Regions from separate parts of the Chryseobacterium oryzae genome, predicted to be linked through region 3. Evidence: riboswitches for the same ligand, from Rfam matches in the RefSeq annotation. Region 3 holds a riboswitch; each other region holds the start of a gene.
What was found. Region 3 has a riboswitch for cobalamin ahead of MTP08_RS04885 (TonB-dependent receptor plug domain-containing protein). Riboswitches for the same ligand answer to the same signal wherever they lie in the genome.

Region 1: it holds a riboswitch for cobalamin, as region 3 does, so the genes downstream of both, MTP08_RS04360 (acyl-CoA thioesterase) here and MTP08_RS04885 (TonB-dependent receptor plug domain-containing protein) in region 3, are expected to answer to the same signal.
Region 2: it holds a riboswitch for cobalamin, as region 3 does, so the genes downstream of both, MTP08_RS07875 (YncE family protein) here and MTP08_RS04885 (TonB-dependent receptor plug domain-containing protein) in region 3, are expected to answer to the same signal.

The regions. Positions count from the first base shown of each region.
Region 1 covers NZ_CP094529.1:934,560-941,838, forward strand. Annotated here, with positions in the region: gene MTP08_RS04340 (1-acyl-sn-glycerol-3-phosphate acyltransferase) at 1-579, opposite strand, end outside; gene MTP08_RS04345 (PspC domain-containing protein) at 887-2,569, opposite strand; gene MTP08_RS04350 (PadR family transcriptional regulator) at 2,581-2,910, opposite strand; gene MTP08_RS04355 (HD domain-containing protein) at 3,203-3,796, shown strand; gene MTP08_RS04360 (acyl-CoA thioesterase) at 3,835-4,218, opposite strand; cobalamin riboswitch at 4,332-4,511, opposite strand; gene MTP08_RS04365 (hypothetical protein) at 4,546-5,340, opposite strand; gene MTP08_RS04370 (ATP-binding cassette domain-containing protein) at 5,377-5,895, opposite strand; gene MTP08_RS04375 (endonuclease MutS2) at 6,357-7,279, opposite strand, start outside.
Region 2 covers NZ_CP094529.1:1,717,776-1,725,054, reverse strand. Annotated here, with positions in the region: gene MTP08_RS07890 (hypothetical protein) at 1-86, opposite strand, end outside; gene MTP08_RS07885 (DUF4142 domain-containing protein) at 418-1,029, shown strand; gene MTP08_RS07880 (Ppx/GppA phosphatase family protein) at 1,167-2,051, opposite strand; cobalamin riboswitch at 2,300-2,482, shown strand; gene MTP08_RS07875 (YncE family protein) at 2,588-3,862, shown strand; gene MTP08_RS07870 (T9SS type A sorting domain-containing protein) at 3,870-4,994, shown strand; gene MTP08_RS07865 (AraC family transcriptional regulator) at 5,255-6,139, shown strand; gene ccoN (cytochrome-c oxidase, cbb3-type subunit I) at 6,407-7,279, shown strand, end outside.
Region 3 covers NZ_CP094529.1:1,049,076-1,056,354, forward strand. Annotated here, with positions in the region: gene MTP08_RS04875 (CCA tRNA nucleotidyltransferase) at 1-647, shown strand, start outside; gene MTP08_RS04880 (YncE family protein) at 713-1,756, opposite strand; gene MTP08_RS04885 (TonB-dependent receptor plug domain-containing protein) at 1,777-3,606, opposite strand; cobalamin riboswitch at 3,638-3,815, opposite strand; gene cdd (cytidine deaminase) at 3,890-4,372, opposite strand; gene namA (NADPH dehydrogenase NamA) at 4,476-5,525, shown strand; gene MTP08_RS04900 (DUF2752 domain-containing protein) at 5,550-5,834, shown strand; gene MTP08_RS04905 (CCC motif membrane protein) at 5,864-6,187, shown strand; gene MTP08_RS04910 (DUF493 family protein) at 6,249-6,554, opposite strand; gene MTP08_RS04915 (DUF4197 family protein) at 6,577-7,257, opposite strand.

The DNA.
Region 1 (7,279 bases), 110 kb from region 3:
TTCCGTGCCCATGATATTGGGGTTCCAGTTGGCTGCGATTTTTGGAGTAATATCATATTTTATATAATAATCCTGTATTTCCTGCATAATTTCGGAAAAGCTTACAGTTTCCAGTCTTTCGTAAGGAATTTTGTATCCCAGAAAAACTGTATTACGTTTAAAATCGCCTGCAGCCAATACAATAGGAACTTTTGCAGCCAATGCCATGTGATAAAAGCCTTTTCTCCATTTTGGAACCCAGCTTCTTGTACCTTCCGGAGTAATTACCAGACTGAAATCTTCTTTTGCAAACTGTTTTGCCACAAAATTTACCAAATCATTTTTTTGGCTTCTGTCTATCCCAATTCCTCCTAATCCTCTTACAATGGCACCGTACCAAGCTTTTGTATGTGCGTCTTTAATAATAATTTTAAGCTTTTTTCCTAAAGACCAATAAGCAAGATTTCCCAAAAGATATTCCATGTTATGGGTGTGCGGAGCCACAACAAGAATACATCGGTTAAGATTATTAACATCTCCCTGAAGTTCTACTTTCCAACCCATTAATTTCAGCACTAATTTGCCTATCAGTTTCTTCATTTTTATCTAAGTTTAAAACAAAAAAGTATAACCAAATAATGGTTATACTCTACAAATATATTGATTTATTGTGGCTCTTAAAATAAACTGCTGATAAAATCTGCAATTTTTACGGCGATTTCTAAAACTACCTGTACCATGATTTATTTTTGTTTAAAATTTAACGATTTTAAAGTACGAATATAAGAATATTTTCTGTAATAAAACACTTTGTGTTGAAAAAAAATATCTTTTTTTTGAGAGAAGAAGGGTGTGAATTTCAAACGGTTGTCTTACGTTCACACCTTCATCACTCTCTAGCGTTTAATTATTTGGTTTTAATAGATAGTTCTTTTTTGCCGTCTTTAATTTTAATGTCCATATTTTTTATTTTACCCACATTCATCTTCACGGTATCGGTTATTTTCTTTGCTTCGTCTTTAGGGTATTTTTTTCCGTTAATGATTACGCTGTCCTTATCATCCGGATTATATTTTATGGTAGATCCGTTTATTTTTATCACATTTTCATATTCATCCTCATCTTCATGATTTTCAATGTCCTGTTCTTCATTGCTCAAATCAATATCATCTTTTTTTAATGAAATAACTACCATATTCTGAGGAACTACCAGTTCATAATCTATATGATAATTTCTGAAACGATGATCGTATGGGTATTTTACGTAGTTTGGAAGAATAACTTTATTATTGTTTATTTCTATCGGTACATTTACATTAAGCGGAATATTATAGCCTTTTGCTTCTTTTTTAATAACAAGATAAGGTGTTTTTATATCTGCTTTACGAATAACATTTACCTCTACCCAGTCTTTTTTGTAAACATAATTTTTGTCTGAGTATAAATCGTCATCATATCCAATAAAATTCTGAGGAATGGTAATTTGTTTTACATCAACAAAAAGAGTGTCAGATTTGGTATTAATGGCTATTTCTTCGGTGTCTTCTTTATTTCCTGTAAAAAGCATATCTCTTTTTGCCATACTTATTCCGAAGTAGGTAGATAATCCTATTACTGCAAGAAATAGTGCTCCAACAACCCATCCGATATTTCTCAGTTTTGTTTTAGGAGAGAAAATTTTAATGCTCAGTAATGTAAATAATATTGCAGGTATTAAAGATCCTATAATAATTATTGCTGCCAAAACATCGTACAGACCATTGTCATCAAAAAAGAATCTCATTTCGTTTGCCCCGGGAAAATTAGAATCAATTCCAAATAGTCCGAAAACTACAAATACTCCTATTATGCTGCTTACTGCCATTATGGCGAAGAAAATTCCGATAATGTATTTTAGAACATTCCATATTCCGCTCCCTGCATTATTTATGTATGGCTTATTTTCGTTATAAATTTCTCCTGCTCTTGCAGTTGTTTCATTGGCAAACTGTACAATTTTACTAGATTCTTCCTTTAGATTATCAAAATTCAGAGGTTTACCTTTCATTTTCAAAAAATCGGATGCCGTTTCTGCTTTTGGTAAAACTGCCCAAAGAATGAAGTACAAAACAATCACTAATAAAGAAGATCCAGGAGCTACCCAAAGAAAAATGAATGCTCCAACCCAGATAAGTCTCATCCAGGTAATATCCATTCCGGAATATGCTGCTAAACCCGCACAAACACCGGCGATTTTTTGGTTTTCAGGATCGCGGAATAATTGTCTCTTGTCAGAATAATAAGTTCCTGAGCTGCTTTTCTTAGAATTTTTCTCTGAATAGTATGCTTCTTCCTGCTCTTCAATCTTTTCTGGAGAACCAATCTGAGCAATAACTTTTTCTACATCCGCGTCATTAATTACTTCTCGTCTGCTCAAAGTTTCTTTGAAGATTTCTACCATTCTTATTTCTATATCGTGCATTACTTCATCTGCTTCGGAAGCATCTAATGAGCTTCTCAGAGCATTTAAGTAATCGCTGAGCTTAATATATGCATGTTCTTCTATGGTAAAAGAAAAACCTGCGAGTCCTATTGAGAGTGTCTTGTTCATAGCTTTTGTTTTTAATTTTTTTGAGTGATTTGGTTTACAGAATCTGTAAGTTCTTTCCAGGTGTTTTGCAGTTCGGATAAAAACATTTTGCCTTTTTCTGTGATCTGATAGTATTTTCTGGGAGGTCCTCCTGTAGATTCTTCCCATCTGTAGGAGAGAAATTCTCCGTTTTTCAATCTTGTAAGAAGAGGGTAGAGGGTTCCTTCCACTACATCCAGTTTTCCTTTTTTTAATTCATCTATCAAATCCGAAACATACATTTCACGATGATTGATGAGGCTTAAAATACAGAATTCCAGAATCCCTTTTCGCATTTGCGCTTTGGTATTTTCGGTATTCATTGTTAATTGGTTTTGTTAATTTGTTATCATTATTTCAGAAAAAAATTCTCAGCTAATGAATCTATTCTGATTTTATATTACAAAGATATGTAATTAAAATGGTATTATGCAATACAAAGTAGTAAAATAAATTTTAAATTAAATTTAAGTATTTGGTAATCATTAATTTAAATTTAAAGATAATTTTGCTTTTGGAAAAATTATATGAATTGAGCATTAAATTTTGATTGTGTTGATAAAATCTAAGCGGATCGTTTTGTTCAAAACAAATAGGAATTCTTAATTTTGTGGGATGAAAATTCAAAAAGAAATCGATTTTATTATTGCAGTAGATGCATTAAAAAATGTTCAGCGCAGAAATTATAATGCAGACGATTCGCGAAGAGAAAATACGGCAGAACATTCTTGGCAGATTATTATTTTGGCTCAGATTCTTTATCCTTATGCAAAAAATAGAGCAGATATAGATTTGTTGAGAGTAATAAGAATGCTTTCTATTCATGATTTGGTGGAGATTGAAGCGGGAGACACTTTTCTTTTTGATGAAGCTGCTATGATTGGCAAATTTGAAAGAGAAAAGCTTTCTGCACAGAATATTTTTGGAATTTTAGACGAGCCCATCCGTTCAGAATTTTATAATCTCTGGCTGGAGTTTGAAGAGGAGAAAACTCCGGATGCGATTTTTGCCTGTGCAATAGACAGAATAATGCCCTTCATTTTAAATTCTCATACTTCAGGGAAAAGCTGGACTGAAGCGAAAGTAACCGAACAGCAGATAAGAAAAATGCTCGAAAATGCTATATGCAGAGCTTCTGATGAGATGGAAGAAGCTTTTCATGCTCTTCTGAATCTCAGTTTGGAAAACAAAAAAGTGGTAAAGCAATAATAATTTCGGCGGGCAAAGCCCGCCGAAATTATCAGATATTATAATATTTGTATCGGTTTTTTGTGCTCATCAATGGCTACAAACGTGAAATCTCCTACAATTGCCCTTTCTCTTTCGTATGAATACATTTGCTCGGTGTAGATCTCAACATTTACTTTCATACTGGTTCTGCCAACATAAGAAACTTTGCCAATAAGTTCTATAATGGTTCCTGCGGGAATTGGCTTTTTAAAATCAATTTTATCGCTACTTACTGTTACAACGCGTTTTCTAGCGAATCTTGTTGCGGCAATAAATGCCACTTCATCCATAAGCTGCATCGCTGTTCCTCCGAAAAGAGTATCGTAATGATTGGTAGTGCTTGGGAAAACGGCTTTGAAAATTCTTGTTTCGGAAGCTTTAATTCTTTCTTCTGTTGTCATTTTACATATTCAATTTAAAAGCGAAAAAGCATTTAAACCAACAGAAAGAACTTGGAAGATTATAAAATCTTCAAGCTGCTGTCAATCTAAAAACTTCAATCGCGAAAGTTTTTATTTTAAAAGAAAAATTGGCAGGTCTCCTGGCTTGTAACTCTCATATATCTCCTTCCCATACTTTGTACAGTGGTTTATGATAAAGATTATAGTTACTAACAGTTGCGCGACAGCTCGTGATTTTCACACGATTCCCTTTTCATTTGCGGTTAAGCAAAACCATTTTTTCGAAAACCATCTAAGGTATTCTTTTGCAAAGGTAAAAAAATAGAATTATTCTGGATTGCTAAAAATAATCTGACTGATTACTTTTCCTTCTTTAATAGTCCAAAGAGTGGTGTATCTATGTTCTCCAGATCCGTTTATCATATAAAGAAAAATATGATCTTTGTCGATAGATGAAACGGCTACCTTATCAAAATCCATAGTGGGCTGAAACATGTTTTTTATGGCTTCTCTTACAAAAACAGAACCTCTTCCGGGTTGCTGTACTCGGATAGATTTTATTTCGGTAAGACCTTCTGGGAGTTCTTTACCTATTCCCCATGTTTTTACTTTATCAATTTTAATAATATTTCCTTCCGAATCTTTCTCCTGTTTCCTGTAGCTTGCATTGGAAGGATAAATATCTATAATGACTTTTGTACGCTCGTTTGTTGGAATTTTTTGGTTGGTATCGTCAGTAAAAATAAGGGATTTCCCATTTTTAGATTTAGAAGGCGTAAATTTTGGAAGCTGATCTACATAAGCAATTCTTTCTTTGTTTACCATTCCTTCTTTGGTGAGACTGTCGTATCGTACGAACGGTTTAGGAATTTCTTCTTTTTCGGGATATTTAATCCAAATCCAATCTGTTTCTCCGGGAGCGGGTTTTACGTAAAAAAAAACATCACCTTTACGCATTCTTATTTTATCAACAATTTTTCGGTAATCTTCTTTATGAACACGTACCATTGCATATCCTTCCTCTGCTTTTACCACACCAAAAGGTACTTTGTTTTGTGCAAATATTAAACATGAACAAAAAATGAATACAGATAAAAAAAATGCTTTATTAAAAAATTTCATTGTTTACAGGAATATTTTTGTAGTTCAAAGATATAATTAATTATTTTTTTTGTGATAATAATATTGTAATTCTTCCGAATCTTTAATTTTCTTTACGCAATGATTAGAAAGGAAGTAAATTTCATCCGAAAGATTTATAATATTTTCGCTAACAAAATCAGAAATTATAAATCCCTTTTCTTTAGAAATTTCTTTAATAATCTTCATCGCTTTTTCTGCAAAAATGGGAGAGAGACCAGTAAAGGGTTTTTCTAGTAAAATGAATTCTGCTTTGGAATAAACAATTGTTAATAATTCCACCATTTTTATTTCTCCTCCGGAAAGATTTCTTGTATAACTATTTAAAAAAGACTTCATGATGTCGATATGAGACAGTTTTTCGGCATTTTCCAAATCACAAAACAAGAATATTAAATCTTTAACCTTAATATTTTTAGGAAAAATACTTTCTTGAGGTAAATAAGCGATTCTGTTTCTTCTGTCGGATTGTTTTGTGAGTATTTGGTCATCAATTTTTATAAATTGACTGTCTGCCTTAGTGGTTCCAAAAATTATTTCTAATAATGTTGATTTCCCAACGCCTTAGTTTCCTAATAATGCTACAATTTTACCTGTTTCGCATTTTAAGTAAATATATTGTAAAATCTTTTTAGATCCATAAGCCTTTGTTACGCTGTCAACATGAAGAACACTCATAAAAATGATGTAATTAATTTTAAAATTACAACAGACAAAATGGTAATAATCCAAAGATGCAACCTTGAAAATCCAAAATTAGCATAGAAAATGTATTCGTTTTTTAATCTAAGTTCATAGATGAAGTAGTGCATCATAGGAAAAATAAGTAAAAAACTTGTACTGAAATTTTTCAGACTAATTCCTGCTGAAAAAGAAGTTAATAAAGAAAATAAAACTCCTGGAATCAAAAGTTTTCTATAAAAAATCCAAAGAATTTTTAAGTTTAAAATCATACATTAATTCAGCCAACTATATATAAAAACTCCAAATCAATCGAACTAGATTCTCTCCAGCTCATCTCCATCAATCGTAGTTTTAAATGTTCCATAATTCACAATCACTTTATTTCTGGAAATCTTCTCAATGGTTCCCACACTTGTACTTCCGGTAATTCTTACCCTTTGCCCCACTTTCATCCATACAGCACGGTCTGTTTTACGCTTTTCTTCTATTTTTTCGTTGGTTTCGGTGATTTTTTCGATCACTTCTTCTTTTTTCAGCTGTTGGGTAATTTTTCTTTTAACCACCTGAAGCCTTTTAGATTCATCTTTATCTGCACCAATTTTTCTGAATTTCTCCTGCTCCAGAATTTTCACAAAATCTTTCACCACATCTTTTCTGGATTTACCTTTCACATAGCTATCTATAAAAGATTCAATTTTGTTTCCGAACTGAAGTTTTCTATGCTCATCTTCGTATAGTTTCTGGAAATTAAATAATTTCTGCTGAAGCTGCTCATTGAGTTTCTGCAGATTATCACGCTTATCTTCCACAGATTCTTTTCTTTCGGCAAGATCGGTTTTCAGTTTTTCAACTTCATATTTTTCCTGCTGAAGTTTTACAATCGTTTTATCTAAATTAACAATATCGTGCTCTACTTTTTTCTTGGCAGAATGAATGATGAATCTCGGGATTTTATTCTTCTCGGCGACTTCAAAAGTAAACGAGCTTCCGGCTTGTCCTACTTCAAGTTTATACATCGGCTCCAGAGTTTCTTCATTAAAAAGCATGGCTGCATTTTGAGCGTTCGGAAGCTGTTCTACCACCAGTTTTATATTAGTGTAATGGGTGGTAATGATGGCGAAACTTTTTTTATCATAGAAAAATTCAAGAAAACTTTCTGCTAAAGCTCCGCCGAGCTCGGGATCGGAACCTGTTCCAAATTCATCAATCAGCAAAAGGGTATCTGCATCTGCTTCAC
Region 2 (7,279 bases), 670 kb from region 3:
ACATCATTAAAGTTTTTTCTGATCGTTTCGTGCAGTAAATTGAGGGCAATAGCTCCACCTAATCCTGCGATTAATTTTTTTAACATATCTTTTATTTTAGTGAATTTTATTTAAATTTTTGTCTCTATCTGAATAACCACTGTTGGTGGTGAAAAGAATATTTAATTATCCAAACTTTAGAAATATGATAAATAGTGTTTCAATAATAAGACCAAAAGAGTGATGGATAAAAAAGTAATTCTACAAAATTGTCGAAACTTAGATTTTAGTTGTATTATTATTTGCTTTATTTAATTAAATTGATTTATTGATAAGAATTTTAAAATTATAATTATTTATTTATTCAAAAAATATAAATTGGCAGTGTAATTGTTACTGAAAAGACATATTCAAAATATACAAACCAAATCAAACATTATGAAAAATTCAATTCTTACAGTGTTAGCTGTAGCTACAATCGTGTCGTGCAACAAAAAAGAAACTACTATTGCCGGCAGTAATTCAGATTCTTTAACGATGTCTACATCAGATTCTCCTACAACTCTTAACGATTCTGCAACCACTGCGGACAATATGGGAACAGACAATACAATGCTCAGTTCTCAGGACAAAATGTTTGCAGATGCAGCATCAACAGGAAGTATGATGGAAGTAATGACCGGAAAACTTGCGGAAACCAATGCTTCGAGTGCCGCTGTGAAATCTTTGGCTGCTATGATTGTAAAAGATCATACAATGGCTGGAGAAGAGCTGAAGAAATGGGCTTCGGCAAACAATTATAGCCTTCCTGCAGCAATGACTACCGAACAGCAGGCAATGTTCGATGAATTAAAAATGAAAAAGGGAGCAGAATTTGATAAAGCTTATGCCAAAATGATGGTTTCCGATCATAAAAAGGATATTGATGCATTTAAAAAACAGTCTTCAGAAGGAAAAGATACTTCTTTAAAGACTTTCGCATCCAATACAGTTCCTACTTTGGAAAAACATTTAAAAGAAGCCCAAAAAGTTGATTCATCAATGAAATAGCTTGAAATTTTAGTCAGTAAAAATCCGTTTTTCAGTAATGAAAAACGGATTTTTTATAATTTTGAATTATTAAGTTATACTTTGTAGTATTTTAATTTTTTGTTAATTAATGATAGAATACTTCTCGATTAAAAGAATTATTTAGTTGCTTTTACCTGGTTGTAAATATGATGAATTAATCCATCTGCAACAGAGATTTTAGGAACAAAAATTTTGGTAATTTCAGACCAGTTCATAATGTTGTTATAGATTTTCAGTGCAGGAACCAAAACATCGGCTCTGTCTTGTCTAAAGCCGTATTTCGTCATTCTTTCTTCAACGGTAAGATCATTAAATTCTTTGTAAACCTTTTTAAGATGCGCCGAAGAAATGGGTTTTCCGTCTTTTGTTTTACTCATAGAGAAAACTTTGTTGATGTTTCCGCCGGATCCAATCGCTACAATCGGTTTTTTACTTACAATATTTTTCTTAATCTCCTCTTTCATTTCTTTCCAATTGTTTTCTGTAACTAAATTGTTCAGCAATCTTATGGTTCCTATATTGAAAGATTTTTCGTAGATCATTTTATTGTTTTCATAGAAGGTAAGCTCGGTAGAACCACCGCCAACATCTACATAAAGATAGGCGAAATCTTTGTCTAAACCTTCTGCAACATGATTTTCGTAAATTAAAGTCGCTTCTTCGTCTCCTGAAATAATTTCAATACTGATTTCTGAAGTCTGTTTCACCTGTTCAATGATTTCTTTTCCGTTATCTGCATCGCGCATTGCACTTGTAGCACAAGCTCTGTAATGTTCAACTTTGTAGACTTTCATCAGATCGCTGAAGATTTTCATAGAATCGATAACCATTTTTTCTCTTTCTTCACCAATTTTTCCGATAGTGAAAACATCCATCCCCAATCTTAAAGGAATTCTGAGAAGATTCAGTTTAATAAATTCTGGCTTACCATTCTGAATTTTTACTTCATTTATTAATAGTCTGGCTGCATTACTTCCTATGTCTATCGCTGCAATGATCATATCTGAAAAAGAATTTTGTTGGGAACTTAAATTTTATACAAATATACTACAAATGATGAAAGTTTATTGTGAAGAAAGTTTTAAATATTCAATATTGAAAAAGACTGATTATAAATAATGAAATTTGTGTTAAATTCTATTTTATGATGTTTATTTTGCTTTTTAAACAATAAAATATTTTGGAAATTAATTCTATAAGCTTCAAAACCATGCTGATGTATTAAAAAACATCAAAAATTAAAAATAATATCTTTGTAAAAGTTTAAGGTTGAACCGATGCGTTCATTAATAGGGAATCAAGTATAAAAATCTTGAGCTGTACCCGCAACTGTAAGCTATATAAATTATTATAAATACACCACTGAACCTCTAGTTTGGGAAGGTTATAATAATATGCAAGCCAGGAGACCTGCCTTAGATTAATTTCAGCTTTCGGGAATAAAAGCGTATGAAAAGAATTTCTGCAAAGAATTTTTCATGAGCGTTTTGTGCCCTAAAGCGAAGTTTCGGGAGTAAAACTTTAATACAATTATATCATGAAGAAATTCTATTTTCTTATTCTGGCATTCGTCTTTTCGTGGACCAATGCACAAACCGAAGGAGTTCTTGTCCTTAATGAAGGCGGAGCGGGAAGTTCTAATGCTGAAATTTCGTTTATCGACAACCAGTCGGTCATCACCAACAATTATTTTAAGCTAAAAAATAACAATGCAACGCTGGGAGATACTGCTCAGGACATTAAAATTTTTGGAGATAAAATTTTTGTGGTTTTAAATATTTCCAATACCATTAAGGTTATTAATAAATCTGATTTTTCTTTAGTTACAACCATCACAACTAATTTAAATAATCCCAGATATATTGCATTCAGTGGAAACAAATTGTATGTAACCAATTGGGGAACAAGCAGTTTAACGGATGATTATGTTGCAGTGTATAATCTGAATAATTATGCTTACGAAAGCAGTATTTCCGTAGGTGCCGGAGCAGAAAAAATCTTCAGTAAAAATAATAAACTGTATGTTTTGCTGAAAGGCGGATTTAGTCTTAATCATTTTATGGATGTTGTTAATCTTAATACAAATGCAGTTGAGTCTCAGGTAAATGTAGGCGATTCTCCGCATAGTATTTTCGAAAAAAATGATTTGTTGTACATCATGAGTTCAGGAAACCCTTATACAGCAAACTCTTTTGGGACATTTACAGTATATGATACTGCTGCTCAGGCAACGGTTTCAACATTTACATTTCCTGTGGGTACCAAACCAACTTATATGGATACAGATGGTACTAACATTTATTATATGAATGAGGCTTCCATTTATAAAACGCCTATTGCAAACCCATCATTCAATACAAATGCTATTGCGGTTACTCCAATAGCAGTTAATTCATACGGAACCGCATATGGATTTAATGTTGTAAATAATAAAATCTATGCTGCCGATCCTAAAGGATATATTGCTGCGGGAAAAGTATATTCTTACGATTTACAAGGTAATTTGCTCAATACTTTTACAACAACCTATTTGCCAAACCAGATTATTGCATACAGCAGTGCTTCACTCTCTACAGAGGAAAATAAGAAAACATCCAGGGTAAGCATTTATCCAAACCCGGCAAGCCAGAAATTCTTTGTGAAAGGACTTCAGCAAGCAAAAGTTCAAGTATACGATGCTAATGGAAGAATGGTTCTTGAAAGAATGTACAATGAAAACGGAATAGATATCAGTTCTTTATTGCAAGGAGTGTATGTGGTAAAAATTACAGATAAAGATTCTCATTTCTCAGAAAAATTAATCGTTAAGTAATTAAAGAATGCGAAAGTTTTTCAGCGTATTATTCTCTACGTTTTTATATGCTTTTTGTGTAGCTCAGTTCACGGCAAATGATGTGAAGTTTTTTGCTGGAACAGGCTCACAAACGGCTTATTTTGTTGCAGATTTTAAGGATGGAACCGACGACAGATCGTATGTTTGGGGAGTAAGGTTTAATCCCGGACAAAATATTACTCCTCCACAAATGCTGCAAATGATAAAAGCTGCAGAACCAGCTTTTGATTATAATCTTACATTTAATAACGGTTTTCTGGATAAAGTAAGTTTTAACAGTCATTCGCAACAATCTTCACCCGATTGGTGGAGCTTATGGACTGCAACAGATCCTTCTGCATTTGGAATGAATGGATGGATGAACAGCGGAATTATTGAGGACGGTACATGGTACGGTGCAAGTTACGGCTTTAGTAATCCGACTGCTGAAGCGCCGGTGTTGCCTATCGCAGCTTATGGTTCTCAGTGGTATAATGCATCCCAAATCACAAATTGGATTGGTGCTGGATCTCACAGAAGCTTGGTTGTTGTTGATTTCGGAACCAATAATTCCAACGGAAATGCAAATTCCTTTGTTTTTGGCATTCAGTATAACGGTACTATTACGGGAGAACAGGCTTTGCAAATGATTGCTTCATATACCAATACTTTTAGTTTTACCGCAGCATCCAATCAGATTTCTTCGGCATCTTTAAATTCTTTTTCGGGTACTTCTTCCGGAAATTCTTCTTGGAAACTTTATAAAGGTACAAATCTGTCTAACTGGAAAACGAGTGCTAATCTTTCGTCTGTAGTGCTTAATAACAATGATTGGTTTGGTTTGGGTTTCGGATCTAGAAGACCTTTTATACCTACTGAAGCAAACGTTAATTTAAGTATAAAAGATATTGCTAAAGAAAGTTTCAGGATTTTTCCAAATCCGGCAAGCGATTTTATTATGATTGATACAACGGATAAGATTGAAAAGGTTGCTTTATATTCTGTAACAGGGCAGCAAGTTTTAACTGCCACTAACAATAAAATAAATATACAGAATCTTCCTTCTGGTGTTTATGTAGTTGAAATTCAAACTGATAAATCTGTTATTTCTAAAAAAATAATTAAAAGATAAATTTGCTTAAGCAATTGTTGTCTAAATATTAAGGTGTGCCATTTAAGCACACCTTTTTTGTTCTTATTAAGTTTTTTGTGAGATTTTTTCAATTGAATAAAAAAGTAAGGAATGTTAATACTTAAGTGGTGAAAAAACTTAAATTATACTATTCTTACTTTGATTTTTACCATAATTTAGGTTAGTAAAATTCTAATTTTGCGTAGATATTAGTTCCTTTTGAAGATTTCTTAAATACCATGGAATTAATCTTTTAATTCATGGAAAAAAAATACCCAACATTCAGTATTTGTAATCTGGTAAGTAATAAACTGTCTAAAGACCTTTTTAATGCAGATAAGTTTGAAGGATATTTAATTAACAATCCTCCTATTAAAAATATTCATAAGCATTCTTTTTATCATCTCGTTTACTTCACAAAAGGAAAAGGGGTTCACAAGATAGATTTTACAAATTATGCAATTGAAGAAGGTTGTATTTATTTTATGATTCCGGGACAGGTTCACCATTGGAAGTTCGAAGAAGATGAGGTGGAAGGCTATGTTATCAATTTTTTGGATATTTTTTTTGACCAGATATTTTTAAGTTCATCTGTTATTGATCAGTTTACTTTTTTCAATGTTTTTTCGGATCTCCAAATGCTGAAGCTGAGCGAGAATATTCGACCAAGAATTGTAGAAATTTTTGAAATTATTTTGAAAGAAATGGCTAAAAGCGATGAGTATACCATGATGATGATTGCTGCAGAAATGCTTCGTTTATTTATACTGGTTAGCAGAGAATTGCCAGTAAAAGCCACAATTTTAAGCAACGGAAACCGAAGTTCGGTATTTCTTAAACAGTTTTTTAATCTTATTGAAGATAATTTTAAAGAACTAAGACTTCCCAAAGATTATGCGTCGTTGCTGTATGTAACTTCCAACCATCTCAATTTTGTATGCAAAGATAATCTGAATAGGTCTGCGGGCGAAATTATTAGAAATCGTATTTTGTTGGAAGCTAAAAGAATGCTTGTAAATTACGATTTGTCTGTTGCCAATATAGCTATGGAACTGAGTTTTTTTGATACTTCCTATTTTATAAAATTCTTCAAAAAATATACGGGTTACACGCCGGATACTTTCAGGAAACAATACTACTCCTGAAGACTTTATCATCCACCGATTCATTGATATTGATGGCAATTTCTAACCATATTGATGCATTAAAATCTTTCATTTTCAACAATTACAATCTGCTTATTTAGCAATATTTTCCATAATTAGTACCATGTTTAAAGGATATGCTCTTTATAAATTTGAAAATTATTTATAAGCTCTCTTTCTTGAATTTATAATCCTCATCGATTATCTGTATTAGATATAATTGGATTATGATTTTTAGTAAGCAAAAAAAGAAAAAATAAAAGTGATATGGAGTTAGAAAAATTTAGTTATGACAATAATATTGTTAAAGCATTTCTTTATGCGACAATAGTATTTGGTCTCATTGGGTTTACATTTGGGATTACGGCAGCATTAATGCTTTTTTATCCGGAATTGCCCGAGTTTTTATTTGGAACCGATGATGCAACCATTCATAGTTTAAGAGCGGGAGGAATTCAGACTTTAATAGATACGCATGGTGCTTTTGGTTTTGGAAGAATAAGAATGCTGCACACCAATACTGTAATTTTTGCATTTGTATGTAACAGTGTTTACACCGGTGTTTATTACTCTTTGCCGAGGCTTTTAAAAACACCAATGGCGAGTCCTACACTTTCTTGGATTCATTTCTGGACATGGCAGATTATGATTGTTGCAACGTTCATCACATTCTTTATGGGAATTAATACTTCCAAAGAATATGCAGAACATGAATGGCCTATTGATATATTAATTACCTTTTCATGGGTTATTTTCGGAATCAATATGTTTATGACGATTGCAAGAAGAAGAGTAAGGCATCTCTATGTTGCTATTTGGTTTTATATAGGAACCTGGATCGGACTTGCAATGCTTCATATTCTCAATAATTTAGAAATACCTCTTTCTTTTGATTCTTGGAAGTCTTATTCTATGTATGCAGGCGTAAAAGATGCATTAGTACAATGGTGGTACGGACATAATGCGGTAGCTTTTGTTTTAACAACCCCAATCTTAGGTTTAATGTACTATTTTTTACCAAAAGCGGCAGAAAGACCTGTTTTTTCCTATAAACTATCGATTATTCACTTCTGGTCATTAATTTTTGTCTATATATGGGCGGGTCCGCATCATTTACAATATACAGCATTACCGGCTTGG
Region 3 (7,279 bases):
ATAATTTTTACCATACGCTTGAAGTGGTAGACAATATTTCAGAAAATACCGATAATCTCTGGTTACGCTGGTCTGCCTTGTTACACGATATAGGAAAAGCTCCTACTAAAAAGTTTGTAGAAGGAACAGGATGGACGTTTCACGGGCACGAGTTTTTAGGATCCAAAATGGTTAAAACTCTTTTTCAAAGGTTAAAATTACCATTAGGAAACGATATGAAGTATGTTCAGAAAATGGTGAAGCTTTCTTCAAGGCCTATTGCACTTATTACCGATGATGCATCGGATTCTGCACTTAGAAGACTGCTTTTTGATGCCGGAGAAGACATGGAAGATTTATTCACTCTTTGTAAAGCTGATATTACTACAAAAAATTCCAAAAAACAGGAAAAATTCAAAAGAAATTTTGAATATGTAGCGGTTAAAATTAAAGAAGTGGAAGAAAAAGATCAGGTTAGGAATTTTCAGCCACCTATTTCCGGAGAAGAAATTATGAATATGTTCAATTTAAAACCTGGTCGCGAAATCGGAATTTTAAAAGATAAAGTAAAAGAAGCAATTCTGGAAGGCGAAATAGCCAATGACAGCGAAGAAGCAAAGAATTTTGTGATTTCAGAAGCTGAAAAACTAGGATTAAAACTTGCTTAAAATTTATAAAAAAATTCGGCGGCATCGAAGATGCCGCCGAATTTGTTGTTCAAAACCAGAAAATATTAGTTGGAATAAACTCCGTTTGCTCCCATTCCTACCGTAAATTTTTTGATGAAAGTTCCAGAAGTAGTGTAAACACTTATTTCGCTTGCCTGTGTAAAGCCTTTCACATCCGAAGTGAAAATTCTTCCTTCCAAAACATTAAATCCATATAAAGTAAAATATTGTCCACCATCAACTGCGGTAATAATTGGCGCTGTAGGTGCTGCGGTAGCATTCATATCCATAGAATAGATTTTGTTTGCAGAACTGTAGAAAAACTTACCACCATCAATTTGTAAATTAGTCGCATTGGCAACATTGCTCAACGTTATGTTTTTGGTAATAGTTCCTGCTGGAGAAATTTCGTAAATATAAGAATCTGTAGTACCAGTTGCAATTACATATACATTGTTGTTGTATGCAATGGTTTTATTGATGTTTCCGTTTGGAATAGATACCGGAGTGCCATCAATTTCGTTGGTTGTAGTATTAATCTTAGTTAAGGTAGTACCAAATCCGTAAGTAGCATTTTGTACAAAAATATTCCCTCCTGCAGCTACAACTCTCTCAGCTGTATTGGTAAACGGAATTTTTTTCACAAAAGACAAATCAGAAACTTTATAAATACTCACGTATTTTGCTCCCATGTACTGATCGTTAGATACATAAAGCATATTGTTGGCAATTGCCATGTATCTTGGCTGATTAATTTCAGTACTAATTGTACCTGCTTTTTTGAATGTATAACGGTTAACAACCTGAATTTTGTTGGAATTATTCAGCAGTAAAAAAGCTTTGTCTCCGTCGATAACCATCGTTTGAAGTACCTCTCCTAAATTTTCGCTACCGTTATTGGCTTTGTAAAGATCATTTTGCATCAAGCTTAGATCTTTTGTAATGAAACTTACATCTGCATTTGGCGTTCCGAAATTTCCTTCATTAGTAATAAGATATCCGTTCTGATAATTTATGGCAACCGGAATTTCTTCATAGTCGGATATACATGACACCGAAAAAATCAGTGCAAATGCAAAAAAAAGCTGTAGTAATCTGTTAAATTTCATAATATATAGATTTAAATATTTTAAAAATTAATGGTTGCGTAAATGCTGTAATTTCGCTGAGGCATATAATAATAAGCGACTGTTTGGTAAGCTGTATTGGTTATATTATTAACTCTGGCTCCCAATGTATATTTTTTTGTCAACGTTGCAGAAGCTCCTGCGTTCACTACGAAATAAGGATTAATTGCATATTTTCTGCTTTCATCGGCAGTGGTATAAGTAAGTCCGTTATATAAGCCTTGTGCGTAAATATTCAGGAAACGATATGCATAATCCAAATTAGCCGAAATTTTGTGCAGCGGAACATACATCAATTGTCTTTGTGTTTCCACATCGGTCGATTTTGTATAAATATATCCAGCAATCAGCCTCAAATTATGATGATTGAATTTTTTCTGATAAGTCAGCTGTGATTCTAAACCATAAGATTCCACTTTTTGAGTATTGAATGCAGACCAATACCCCATTGGTGTAGGAAGCCAGCGAATCATCTGGTCGATTTTCATGTAGTACGGACTTATTTTAAGGGTGAAATCAAAAGCCTTCAATTCATGCGTCATATCCGTCTGAAGAGATGTTTCGGGTTTCAGATTAAGATTTCCTCCCTGTTCCCAGTACAAATCATTGAACGAAGGAAATCGGAAATTTTTAGACACGTTAAGACTCATCTGATACCATCGATTGGCTTTCCATTTTCCCGAAAAAGAATACAAAAGCGGAGATTTAATATCTTCTACAAAGTCTTGTTTTATACCTGCTTCAAAACTAATTTTTGAACTTGGGAAATATCTCAGCAAACCTGCAACAGAGCCAACGTTTCTATGTACATTACTAATTCCTGATTGGTAGCCTTCTCCAATATTATGCTGAAATTCTCCGATTACATTAAGATTGAGTTGAGGAACAATAAAATAATTGAAATCGTTTTTTACGATATAGTTTTTTGCTGTTCCACCACTTGTTTTCGGGGCATTTATAATTCCGAAATACTGAAAATTGTCTTCCGTATAAGCGGTTTTCAAACTGTTGGATATTTTTTTATGATTAAAATCCCAAGCCAGTAAACTTCTTACCGTCTGTGCTTCGTATTTTGTTTTATTTCCGTTTTCCTCAAAAATAGGGTAGTTCTGTGTTGCATCAAACCATTGGCTTTGCCAGGAAACCGTGTTTTGTTGAGAAACTTTATAAGAAGTTCCTATATTGAAAGTGGTATTAAAAAATTTTCCGTTTCGGTTAATGTAATTTTTTTCTTCAACCTTGTAGTTGTTTTCGCTGATGAGGTAATTGGCAGAAGCTTTAAAACTGAATTTATCATTATTGAAAGAGCCTTTCGCAAAATTTTGATACGTACTAAAAGAACCTCCTTCTGAATGGATTTGTGCATTAAAACCTTTGTTGAAGCTCAAATCATTATTCAAATGAATGCTTCCTCCAATCGCTCCGCTTCCGTAAATCACACTTCCGCCTCCAGATTTCACTTCCATTTGGTCGTATCCGGAAAGGGCAATATTATTTACATCGCCTTGCCCTAAAAACAGAGAGTTAATGTTGATTCCGTTCCATACAAAGGCGGTCTGCTGAGCTGTTGTTCCTCTAAAAGAAGGTGAAGATACAGCACCCCGTCCATTTTCTTTAATATATACCGGTGACTGAAATCGCAGAACTTCTGATAGATTGGACGCATTTTTTTGAATATCTGCCGCAGATAATGTTTGAACCTCATGAAAAAGTTTAACCTTTTTCATCTGAGTATCGAAAATATAAAGGGTGTCAATCTGGGTTTCCTGACCAAAATAAAAATTCAGACTGAAGAATCCAGAAACTACAACGAATGCTTTTTTTAAACTCATATTACGCTTGTCTTTCCTCCGAAAACAATAATTTTAGGGTTAAATTCTGGCAGGTCTCCTGGCTTTCGTTTTTCTGTACCTTCCCGCTTTAGCAGTGGTTTTTCACAGAAAATTCTTATTACGATTTACAGTTGCGGGGACAGCTTGGGGTTTTCTCCCAATTCCCTCTTAGTTCCAATATATTGGAAACCAGAATTTTTACAAAGATAAGTTTTTAAACGAATTGGGCAATATGCGGATATTGGCGTTGCCTTTTCTTCGTAATTATCTAATTTTGTGTTGTCTATAAAAAAGTAGCATCAAAATAGAATGGGAGCAAATCTTTAATAGATGACACTTTAATAACATCATCATTCAAATTCGCAAAATACAATTCTATATTTTCATTCTGCTTGGTTTCATATTCTATAATACTTTGTCGGCATGCACCGCATGGAGGAATTGGCGGGTTATTTTCTGCAGATTCTTTAGGACCGCCAACAATAAATATTTTCTTGATTTTTTTGTCCGGAAAATTGGCTCCAACCCAAAAAAGAGTAGTTCTTTCGGCACATAAACCCGAAGGAAATGCAGCATTTTCCTGATTGTTACCAGAAAAAATTTCTTCATTCTCCAACAGAACTGCACATCCAACATAAAATTCTGAGTAAGGTGCATAAGCGTTTTTACGGGCTTTTTTGGCTTCTTCAAACAGTTTTTGCTCAATTTCGCTTAGTTCGTTTCTGTCTTTAAACTGTTGGTACCTTATTTCTATATTTTTTTCCATATTCATTTCAAAAAAGGGGAGTAAATGTAAACTATTTTAATCATTTAGGCAATAAGGTTTATGAATGTATTTTCGTATTTTTAATGTTTTAAAAATTAGTTAAATGTTATATACATCAATAAAATTCAGAAATGTTGAACTGAAAAACAGATGGGTAATGTCGCCTATGTGTATGTATTCTTGCGAAAACGGTCTTGCCAACGATTTTCATTTTGTACATTATGGCAGTCGTGCACAAGGCGGAACCGGGCTTATAATGGTTGAAGCAACAGGTGTGGAACCTAAAGGAAGAATTACCAATCACTGTATGGGGATTTGGAATGACGAACAGGCAGAAAAACTTCAAAAAATTGTCGATTTTGTACATGGAAACTCAGACAGTAAAATAGGAATTCAGCTTGCACATTCAGGAAGGAAGGGTTCTACATGGAATAATAAGCAGATTTCTCTTGAAGAAGGTTGGGAAACGGTGGCGCCAAGTCCTGTTCCGTATCAGCCGGGGGAGAGAGTGCCTCACGAATTATCTGTGGAAGAAATAAAAAATCAGATTGATAATTTTAAGAAAGCTGCAAAACGTGCTGTAAATGCTGGATTTGATGTAATTGAAATTCACGCAGCCCATGGTTATCTTGTTCATCAGTTTCTTTCACCGCTTTCTAACATTAGAACTAATGAATATGGGGGTAGTTTTGAAAATAGAATTAAATTTTTGATCGAAATTGTGGATGCTGTTAATGAAGAACTGAATGATAATGTTGCCCTTTTCGTGAGAATTTCAGGAACAGAATATGCTGAAAATGGTTGGAATATTAGTGATAGTGTAAAACTGGCAGAAATTTTAAAGAATCATCATGTAGATTTAGTTGATGTTTCTAGTGGCGGAAATATCCATGGAGCCAAAATTTCTGTGTTTGACGGCTATCAGGTTCCTTTTTCTTCCGCAGTAAGAGAACAGGCAAATGTAAAAACCGGAGCTGTAGGATTAATAACCAACGTGAAACAGGCTGAAGAAATTCTGCAAAATGGAGAAGCAGATCTTATTTTTGTAGCAAGAGAAATTTTAAGAAATCCTTATCTTGCGGTTCAGGGTTCTTTTGATATGAAAGAGAATTGTTTTTTTCCGCATCAGTATATGAGAGCTAAAATTTCTTAGATTTGTGAAATATAATTTAACATCATGCATATAGAAGATTTTATGCTTCCTTGTCCGAGTAAAAAGTTTTTGGGCATCGAGTGTTTTGGATGCGGAACTCAAAGAGCAATAGTTTTGGTGTTTCAGGGGAAGTTTCTGGAAGCCTTCAAAATGTTTCCTGCGGTATATACTCTTTTGATGTTTTTTGGTTTTGTCGCTGTCAATTTTTTAGATAAAAAAAGAAATTATGGGCAAATTCTTATATTTTTAGCGATAATTAATTCCATTATTATGGTTTTTTCTTATTTTTATAAACATTTTTTCAATTAATAAATTATAAACTTTAAAAAAATCAAATTATGAATCAACAAAAATTACCTAATGCACAGACGGTACTCATTTTAGGAATAGTATCTGTTGTCGGAACATGTTGCTGTACAGGTTTAATAGGAATTATTTGCGGAATTATTGGTCTTAATAAGTATAAAGCTGATAAGCTTTTGTATGACCAAAACCCATCAGAATATTCAGATTTCAATAATCTAAATACGGGTAGAATTTTGTGTATTATTGGTATTATCTTAGGAATACTTAATGTTGCTTATACCATTTTTGTCCTTGCAACAGTTGGTGTAAGTGGATATATGGAGCAAATGGAACAATTAAGAAATATGGGTAAATAACGTCATATAATAACTGAAATAAAAAAAGCTGTTTTAAATATTTAAAACAGCTTTTTTATTTTTACAACAAAATAACATTTTCAATTTTTGCAACTTCCTGGTAAATATTAATTACCTGATCGGCATCCAAAACAAAAGCATTAATATTGCAGGCTGTGTATTTGCCGTTTTTGCTTTCGCGGTTACTCAGTGTAAATTTAATTCCGTCGAAAACTTTGTAAATTTCTGTTATCTTCGACTGGTCTGTCGGAATAATGAATTTAAATAAATAATCCTCAGGAAAATCATGATGATTCTCCAGTTTTTCTTTTAATGATTTATAAAACTCTTCCGGGCTTGCGTGTTCGTTTCCTTGTAAAATTTCCATACTTTAAAGATACTAAAAAATATTATTTTCCGAAAGGCCCCAGTAAAGATGCAGAATTTTGCTTTTCATGATCTTCTATGATATTAAAAAGCCCATTTACGATTTGCTCTGAAGCCATTAAACTCAATCCGCTTGCATTTACCTTAGAATTATTATTGCCTCCTAAAAGACTTCCCAATAAATTGCTTCCCGATAATGCCGTATTAATTGTTTTTACAATACTGTATTTATTCAATTCCTGTTCAACTCTCGGAGCAATTGCCTGAATAAGCTGACCTTGTGTTTTTTCCTTTAAAATAAGCGTAGCAGTACCTTTTTCACCTTGTATAATTCTCGTTACATCCTGAGCATTAAGACTGTTTACGGCATTTTCTAATATAGGCTTAGAAATTCCGACAGTATAAACTGCAGCTTCAGCAATGTATTCTCTTTCTTTTGCTACAAGAGAAGGTGCAATTTTCTCTAATGTTGAATTAATATCTCTCAATTCTTTTGGTAAAGCTTTATCTACAAGGTTATTTTGAAGAAAAGCTTCTTTATTTCCATAAATATTTACTCCTTTATTAATACCTCCCAGTAAAACTCTTTTAATAACAGCCAATCCTAAATCTGAGGTGGCAATTGTTGTACAAGAGTTAAGGCTTGTACCTATAAATGCTGCTGAACCTATCGCAATAGAAGCAGCTATAATTATTTTTTTCATGTATAAATTTTAATTTTTGATG